Regions from separate parts of the Bacillus altaicus genome, predicted to be linked through region 2. Evidence: riboswitches for the same ligand, from Rfam matches in the RefSeq annotation. Region 2 holds a riboswitch; the other holds the start of a gene.
The links. A riboswitch is a leader RNA that binds a small molecule or an ion and turns the genes downstream of it on or off. The one in region 2 is predicted to bind thiamine pyrophosphate.
Positions count from the first base shown of each region.

Region 1: another riboswitch for thiamine pyrophosphate. It lies ahead of ACE38F_RS25735 (MTH1187 family thiamine-binding protein); the one in region 2 lies ahead of tenA (thiaminase II).

Region 1 covers NZ_CM143394.1:4,981,822-4,986,736, forward strand. Annotated here, with positions in the region: gene ACE38F_RS25715 (ABC-F family ATP-binding cassette domain-containing protein) at 1-115, opposite strand, end outside; gene ACE38F_RS25720 (ABC transporter ATP-binding protein) at 560-1,309, opposite strand; gene ACE38F_RS25725 (ABC transporter substrate-binding protein) at 1,306-2,304, opposite strand; gene ACE38F_RS25730 (ABC transporter permease) at 2,301-3,074, opposite strand; gene ACE38F_RS25735 (MTH1187 family thiamine-binding protein) at 3,046-3,366, opposite strand; TPP riboswitch at 3,468-3,569, opposite strand; gene ACE38F_RS25740 (methyl-accepting chemotaxis protein) at 3,631-4,915, opposite strand, start outside.
Region 2 covers NZ_CM143394.1:2,870,291-2,875,205, forward strand. Annotated here, with positions in the region: gene pdxR (MocR-like pyridoxine biosynthesis transcription factor PdxR) at 1-92, shown strand, start outside; gene ACE38F_RS15055 (D-alanine--D-alanine ligase) at 97-1,011, shown strand; TPP riboswitch at 1,085-1,190, shown strand; gene tenA (thiaminase II) at 1,316-2,002, shown strand; gene ACE38F_RS15065 (pPIWI_RE module domain-containing protein) at 2,337-4,718, shown strand.

The DNA.
Region 1 (4,915 bases), 2.1 Mb from region 2:
CATTTTTCCCTACTAGCCCAACATGTTCGCCCTTTAATAATCGAAAGCACGCATTATATAAAATGGTTTTCTCACCATATGAATGACTTACATTTTCTACTGTTAATATACTCATTTTTTTCTCTCCTTTTCTTATGATCCATAAGCTAAATAGAGAGAACAACAGTATAAAGCCTTATTTAGTTATACATATAAAAATGGGTAAGGTGAATACACCTTACCCATTACATATTATCGTAAGAAAGGATTAAGGTTCTTTACCTGCTGTCTTCAATTTAGCTTCATCTTTAAAAATGGGCAGACTTCTCCCGTATCAAGCTAAAACCATTTGAAGAACAGTTGATAAAGTCATTTTATCCTTTCACTCCTTTAACATTTGTTATATTAAGAGTATAAACCACTCTGTTATATTCTATTCTCTACTTTTTCTTTTGTTCCTTCTTCCAATTTATCCGATGTTAATGAATCCACTATTTCCCCTATAGATTTCATCTTTCTCCTTCAATAGAAAAAAGCCTCTTAACAGCAATTATACAAAAAACTGTTAAAAGACTTTTTTCTATTTTTTCATATAAGGAGCCAATACTCTTAAAATTTCTTCCTTATCCTTCTTTAACTCAAGAGATGTTAACATATCCATCGTTCGCGGCCTAGGTAATTCCACTTGTACCTCGCCAACTATTGATGCTGGTCTTTGAGATAAAATAAATACGCGATCAGAAAGTAAAATTGCCTCATCTAAGTCATGTGTAACCATAACAATTGTCTGCTTTTCTTGATGCCAAGAATTTAAGAGCCAACTATGTACTTCCATTTTTGTAAATGCATCTAATTTTCCAAAAGGCTCATCAAGCAGCATAATTGGCTTTTCACATAAATATGTGCGAAGGAAACTAATTCTTTGACGCATTCCACCTGATAACTCCTCTGGATAATGGTCTGCATATTCATCTAGCTCAAACTGTTTTAATGCTTCCATTCCTTCTGTCAGCCTTTGTTTTTTAGGCTTTCCTTCGATTTCCAATGGAAGAACAATATTTTGTAAAGCCGATCGCCACGGTAGTAATAAATCTTGTTGCGGCATATAACTAACAACATCTTGTTTTTTTACATACTCCTCGTTATAAAACACTTCTCCATTCGTTGGCTCTTCAACACTCGCAATCATATTTAACAATGTGCTTTTCCCGCAACCACTCGGACCTACAAAAGAGACAAACTCTCCCTCTTGTATAGAAGCACTAATATTTTCTAATACATTCTTTCCATCGAAAGCTTTTACAATATCTTTTATTTGTAATCCACTCATTTTTCACTTGGAAGGAATTCATTTGTAAAGGCATCTTTTACATCGATTTTCTTTTTAATAACTTTGTTGTCATATAAGAAATTCATGTAATTTGTCCAAATCTCTTCCTTCTGTACTCCCCACGCTTTTGCATCATCTTGATACTTTGTACTTAACCACTTTTGGCTTTCTTGTACTAATTCTTTATTCACATCTGGAACAGCTTTAATTAAAATATCCGCAGCTTCTTTCGGTTCTTTAATTGCAAAATCATAACCTTCTGTCGTTGCCGTCATAAATTTTTTCACAAAATCTTTATCTTGCTTCGTATGTTTTTCACTTGTAATAATAACAGGACTATAGAAATCAAGCGCTGGATCTAAGTCTTTCACCATAATTGTATTTAACTCTTTTCCTTGACGCTTCGCTTCAATTCCATCCCATCCATAATAAATCCATTCAAAGTCTGCATCACGACCGATTGATTTAAAGAAATCTGTTTGTCCAAGAATAATTTTTTCAACTTTATTAAAATCAGCTTGATGTTTCTCCATAATCGTCTTTAACGTCGCTTCTTCTGCTGGTCCCCCCCAGCCGCCGTAACGTTTACCTTCAAAATCTTTTGGTGACGTCATATTATCTTTTTTAAGTGATGCAAAAGCTGAAGTGTTATGCTGGATAATCGCTCCTACAGATACAACAGGAATACCTTCAACACGAGCTAACGTTACATTTTCTTGTGCACTTATTGCAAAATCAGCTTTTCCTGAAGCTATCATTTGTTCCGCTGTAACATTATCACCTGGTTGAATAATTTCTACATCTAATCCTTGTTTTTTATAATAATCTTTCGTCTTCGCTACGTATAAACCAGTATGGTTTGTATTAGGGAACCAATCTAAAACGACTTTCACTTTCTTTTCTTTGCTTGTATTCTCTTCTTTCTTCGCCGTATTACATCCGGCAACACCAACTGCTAATAATGCAGCTAACATAATTTTTAAACCTTTTTTCATTTTCTGCCGCCCTTTCTGTATATCCATGGTGCTGTTATTCTTGCCATAAATTCAACAATAAAGTATAGAAATAGTGTCACCATGACGATAATTGCTGCAACACCAAATACCCGGGCCGTTAAAAAGGATTTCGTTGCTCTTGTAAGCATAACTCCTAATCCTTCGCTAGCACCAAGCCATTCCCCAATAATCGCTCCCATCACACTATATGTAACAGCAATTTTTAAACCTGAGAAAAAGTATGGGAGTACTGCTGGAAACTTTACTTTCTGGTAAACTTGCCATTTCGTTGCCTTCATTGTTTGTAACAGTTTCAGCATATTTTTATCTACCGTTTGGAAACCTTCTAAAATGCTAAGCGCAATTGGGAAGAAACAAACAAGAATAACAACCATTACTTTTGGCAACATTCCGTATCCAAACCAAATAATAAATAATGGTGCGAGCACAACGATTGGAATTGTTTGCGAAATAACGAGCAACGGATTCATTAAAATCCGAAATAAAGGGATGACATCCATAATGATAGCAATGCTCGTCCCAAGTAAAATTGCAAAAAACAACCCAATTATTACTTCCTGTAACGTTTGCACTGTATTCGGTAATAGTAAATCTTTCATTCCAATTAACTCTTGCACAATTGCAGACGGCTTCGGTAAAATCCACGGCTCAATTTTAAATAATGAAACAGATCCTTCCCATATAGCAATGAGAAGGATAAGCCAAATTGTTGTGATTATTTTAGATCGCTTCTGGTTTTGCATATTCATCACGGTACTTCCAAACTTTTTCGTCAATCGTTACGCCTGTACTTGGACGATAGTGAATTTTAATAGAAGTGATTACTTCTTCTGCTCCAGCATCGACGCAAGCTTGTTGCGCGCGTTTAATGACGTCAAGAAGTACATCTAATTCTCCTTCCAACGTTGTTTCCATTGCCCCTACTTCATAACGAACTCCCGACTGTTGTACAACTTCAATTGCTTTATCAACAACGGAATACACATCTTTGTTCTTCGCTTGTGGTACTACTGAAAATGAAATTGTAACTTTTTGTGACATAATAAAATCCCCCTTACAAAATATGGTTTCAAAAAAAGAAAAGGCTTTCCTACCATGTAGGAAAGCCTTGTATACAAGTTATTCTATAATAACTTATGCTACATCACTTTAAAGTAACTCCCTACGCTGGCATTATCCAGATCAGGTTGAGGGTCGATGTATACTTACATCCTCTCAGCCAATTGGCTCCCCGGTTCTTAATTCGTTTTCATTGTAGCATGATTTATTTTATTGAACAAACAAAAGCATGTATAATCATTTCATTTAACTTTTAAATTCCCCAATTAACTCTTGTAACTCCTGTGAAAGCCAACTTAAAGAACTAGCTAATTCAGCAATATCTTGTACAGACATTTCCTGTTCTTTCATACTCTCTTCAATATTACTACTACTATTCGCATACATATTTGCGATATGTGATAGTTCATTTACAACACGAACAATATTTTGGCCATTTTGCAAAATATCACTTGAATTGCTAGAAACAGCTCTAACTTGATTTGTAACAAATTGTGCTGATTTTGAAATTTTTTCAAAGAAAGCACCACTACTTTCAACAAGTTTAATTCCAGATTCTACTTCTTTTGAAGCTTTTTGCATTGAAACAACAGCTTCTTCCGTTTCAGCTTGTGTTTCCCCGATTAATTTTGCTATATCTTTTGCTGATGCTTCCGTCTGCTCTGCTAATTTACGCACTTCATCAGCAACAACGGCAAATCCCCTTCCGGTTTCCTCAGCACGTGAAGCTTCAATAGAAGCATTTAAAGCTAGCGAATTAGTTTGATTTGAAATACCTGTAATTACTGTTACAATATCACTAATTTCTTTTGATCTTGTTTCCAAAGAACAAATAATAGAAGATAAATCTTGTACTGCATTTTGTATTATATTCATTTGATTAATCGTCTGTTCAATAACACCATTTCCTTTTACTGAATGATGATCCATACCTTCAGACTCTTTCGCCATTTGTTTTGCAGCATTCGTTATCTCTTCCATCTTATCTTCCATTTCATATACAATACCTAAATACTGTGGTACTGAAGTTTCTTGTGACTGAGCGCCCGCTCTTAACTCAACCATAGAACTTACGATTTCTTGAACTGCCATGCTATTCTCTTTCGTACTCACTGACAATTCTTGTGAAGATGAGGAAACCTGTTCTGCTGTCTGCTTCACTTTATCTATAATTCCTTTAAACTTCTCGATGGTATTATTAAAATACGCATTAATAGTACCAATATCATCTGGTCTTTCCTCTAATTTAATACTTAAATTACCTTCACCAACTTTGCGCAATCCTTCACGTAAATCTCGCAATGGAGCAAGTGCGTTACGCACAATTAAGAATTGAATAACAGTTGCAATTAAAACAGAAATACAAATAAACATTAAACCTTGTATAATGAATTTTTCCTTTGTACTAGGAACGATAGAGGCATCTACATCGGCTGCAACAATTGCCACAATATTATCTTCTCCATCTTTAATTGGCTCTAATATCGTTACCCATGATCCTAATTCGTCTTCATATACTTCTGTCATATTT
Region 2 (4,915 bases):
TCCGATTAGGATTTTCGCGTTTGAAAGAAAAGGAAATAGTTAGCGGGATTCAAATAATTGGTGAAACATTAAAAAATGAAACTTGGAGTTGAGAAAATGAGAATTGGCGTTATTATGGGAGGAGTATCCTCTGAAAAACAAGTATCAATTATGACTGGGAATGAAATGATTGCACATTTAGATAAGAGTAAGTATGAAATAGTTCCAATTACGTTAAATGAAAAAATGGATTTAATTGAAAAAGCGAAAGACATTGATTTTGCTTTGCTAGCATTACACGGAAAATACGGAGAAGATGGTACAGTTCAAGGGACGCTTGAGAGTTTAGGTATTCCTTATAGCGGTAGCAATATGTTATCTAGCGGTATATGTATGGATAAAAATATTTCGAAAAAGATTTTGCGTTATGAAGGAGTAGAAACACCAGAATGGATTGAACTTACAAAAATGGATGATCTAAAGCTTGAAGAGTTAGATAAGATAGGATTTCCGTTAGTGGTAAAACCTAACTCTGGTGGCTCAAGTGTTGGAGTAAAGATCGTTAATGATAAAAACGAATTAATCTCAATGCTGGAAACTGTATTCGAATGGGATTCTGAAGTAGTAATTGAGAAGTATATAAAAGGTGACGAGATTACATGTTCAATTTTTGATGGCCAACAGTTACCTATCATTTCGATTCGACATGCAGCTGAGTTTTTTGACTACAATGCAAAATACGATGATGTTAGTACAATTGAAGAAGTTATTGAACTTCCAACTGAAATTAAGGAACGTGTAAATAAAGCGTCAATGGCTTGTTATAAAGCATTAAAATGTAGTGTTTATGCAAGGGTTGATATGATGGTGAAGGACGGAATTCCATATGTAATGGAGGTTAATACATTACCAGGGATGACACAATCAAGTTTACTGCCGAAAAGTGCAGATGCAGCGGGAATTAGCTATAGTAAGCTATTAGATATGATCATTGAAACTTCATTAAAAGTAAGGAAAGAAGAAGGTTTTTAAGATAATTGTACAATTAAAACTTTTGATAGTTCCACGAAGTATGCTATGATAATTACAATACGACAACTAAATATTTATCCACTAGAGGGGCCTTTTATAGGCTGAGATCAAATGTAATTTTGAGACTCTTAGTACCTGATCTGGTTAATGCCAGCGTAGGAAAGTGGGGAAGACATGGTATTTAATGCATAAATTAATATTGTCTATTTCACTTTCTTTACGCCTGTAAAGAAAGTTTTTTTATTTTACAGCTTTAATAAAGGGGATAAATACTTATATTTTATAAATTATTGGAGGGATTTAAATGACTTTTTCACAATCATTACGTAAAGAAGTAGATTCAATTTGGGAAGCGAGTTTCAATCATCCTTTTTTAAAAAAGCTTGGCGAAGGAACGTTAGATTTAGCTAGTTTCCGTTATTATGTGCTTCAAGATTCATATTATTTAAGTCATTTTGCTAGAGTACAAACGTTAGGTGCTGCAAAGGCTCTTGAATTAGAAACGACGGCTCGTATGGCGCATCATGCACAAAATACGTATGAAGCTGAGTTGTCTTTACATGAGAATTTCGCAAAGAAATTAGGGATTACGAAAGAAGAAAAAGATAATTTTATTCCTGCGCCAACTGCATATGCATATACATCTCATATGTATCGTGCAGCTTATGAAGGGCATTTAGGAGATATTATTGCGGCTATTTTACCTTGTTATTGGTTATATTATGAAATCGGTGAACGATTAAAAGAATGTCAACCAGAAGAACCAATTTATCAAGAATGGATTTCTGCATATGGTTCGGATTGGTTCCGCACTCTAGTAGAAGAGCAAATCACACGATTAGATACGATTGCTGAAAAAGTAACAGAGGCAGACCGTAATCGTATGAGACAACATTTTATTTTTAGTAGTCAATATGAATATTCATTTTGGGAAATGGCATATACATTAGAAAAATGGCCGGTGAATGCAGAAGTTAAAGGTGTTATTTAATAAAGAGTATATAAAAGGTATCGCTATATAAAGAGGTGATACCTTTTATTATATTTAGTTTCTGTAATTTTTTTGTAAATCATAGATAAAAAATAAAATAATGCATTATAATGATTTTATGATATTGAGAGTGACATAAGGAGGTAGTTATATGTTAATAGTAACTTTTTATTAATTTGGTTTTAATAATATATTATTCATATATTCAAATTAGATTTAACTATTTCCTTTAATGTGCTTGGTTTAAATTTGATTCGTTTATGCTTAAAAAAATTGGTATCTTTTCTAGTATTATTTATGATCAATATATATTAAGAGAGGAAGTATTAATAATATGGAAAAATTACGGTTATTAACATTTAAAAATATAGTAGAACCCCTCTATAATGAGAAAGTATCGTATATTTACTTTCCTATTGAATGGCTTGAGATTGTAGAGATACATTATAGAACATTTTTATTAATGAGCAAATTAAAACTTGTAAATGAAAGATTGTATGATATGTTTTCTGATATATTGTTCATTCAGCATGATCCATATGTACTAAAGGAAGAGACACCTTGGATTGTAGCAAAAGAACCAATGAGACAAGAACAGTTAGACTATATTTTCCAAAGCTGGTATGAGGTTATTCATGATTGGAAACCGAATAAATTACTAGATCCACCACATTTAGAATGGCAGTATGATTTAATTAGTAATTTACCAGTATTACATGATAAAAAAACGTTTTCTAAATGGGTACCAGCTTTAATTACTCATATCTTTTGCGAACAGCCTTTACGTATGGAAAATAAAAATGAGGAAGAAATATATTTTTCGCCACTGCGATCACAAGATGTTTTTGAAGCGATGTCTGAGCCAATTAAAGATGAAGAAACACATGATTATTTCGCTTATGTATATCGGTTTGAATACGTAACTCGTGGAGGTGAGAATATTCCGCTATTAAAAGTATCCGTAGGGATTAGGCGGTTTTATCAACAATATAATCATAAAGATATTTCTATACTTTCAGGGCGAAAACGGAGCCAAATACTGATCTCAACTCCTGAATTTGAATTAAATAAGAAAAAGCAAAGGTTTATAAAGTTAAAAGTGCAACAAGCTGAAAAAGGAATAAAATGGATTAAACGTTTTAGAAATTTAAAAGATGAGTATAGGATAGGTGGAGAAGTTAAATTAGAGGACATTCTCCAATGTCCGAAAGAGTATATTAGAGGAACTAATGTAAGGGTGCTTCTTCCATATAACGAAAATATATATAAAGTTCAAGGAACAAAAATAAAATTTGGTATAAAAGTAAGAGAAAAAGAGGAGCTTTTTAATGAATTCCAACGAATATTCCCATATTTCACATCACTTCCAGAATGTGAAAAAGTATTAACTAATAATGAGAATGAGTTATTACCTTTATTTGCTCCAAAGGGATTAGACGCAATTACGTTAGAAGTATGGTCAGATGATATAATAATAGAGATAGAACAAGCGTTATTAGATAGCAAAATAGTTTTAGCTCAAAATGAAGATTCATCCTATGTATTAAATGCAGATAATCCGGTGTTGTTAAAAATTGAAAGATACAACATTGAAAAATTATTACAAAATCCATATAGAATGCAATATAGCCATAAAAATAAAAAGAAACTTGTAGACGATGTCGTAAAAGCTGTACATGTTACGGCAGGTGAGCAAAATGAAATGAAATTAGCATTAATTGCAATGAAAAATTGTGATGGTCGCGAAAAAATTAATCCAAAGCAAATCATTCGGGAAGGATTTGCTCGAACGGAACGTATTTCAGCATTTATTAATTTATTTATTGGACAAAGTGTATCTAAAAAAGAAATTATTAATGCCATTCTTAGTTTGTTAGAACAAAAGGGGTTCTTAAAGCGTAGTTGGAATAAGATAAAATTACCGGGAATAATTGTGAATTTATCAATTGAGAAAATGTCTAAATATGATTTCTTACCTATTTTTTCAAAAATAAATGGGAGAGAAATATTATATAAATTATATGGTCAAGAAGAATGGGGCACAATTGATCATACTTTATTAAATATAGGTAATAATAAAGTGTTTTTACCACAACCATCAAAAAGGAATGATATAGGAGTCAGTTTTAAACAATTTATGTCAGAAACATTAGTTGAAATTTCACAAGATGCACATAAACAAAATAAAGAAGTTTATTTTATTGTAGATGCAAATATGAGGAAATATTGGATAGAGGAATTGCGAAATGAAAGCGTTAATATCGAGGTTTCACCTGGAATAATCCCAAATTTTAAAGAGGATATAAACATAATTAGAATTAATACTAACTCAGATGTACCGAACTATATTATTAGAGACCAAGAATATGTTATGGATGAAACGAGATTATTTGTAGATCACATGGGAATTTACTATAGCACGGCTGCATACGAATTAAATTGCAATGAGATAGTACAGCAGCACATACTCGAAGTTATCCCGTTTGGTGTAAAATCTGAGGAAAGAGAAGAAATCGCCAAAATGATACATTACATGTGCTGTAAATCAACCTTGCTCTCGGAACAAAATATTCATAATACGCATGTAATGCATATGGTTAAATTAATTAAAAATTATACTACAGATATTGATTCAAGGGAGTTTAAAGAATTCAGTGACGAATTAGATGAAGATGTAATAATTTTAGAAAAAGAAGATGCATTGATATTAATATAAATAATAGTATACAAATCCTGCTAGTCATAATGAGCGGGATTTGTCATTTTTCATTGTAAATATAGATATGATTTGTCATGTATATTTTCGTTTTCATATTTACTTTATTTACTTTTGGGATTAAGATGTTTTTTAGAAATATCACAACTACATCACAAAGATTTTTCAATTAATATGAAATGTATATTTTGTGAAAC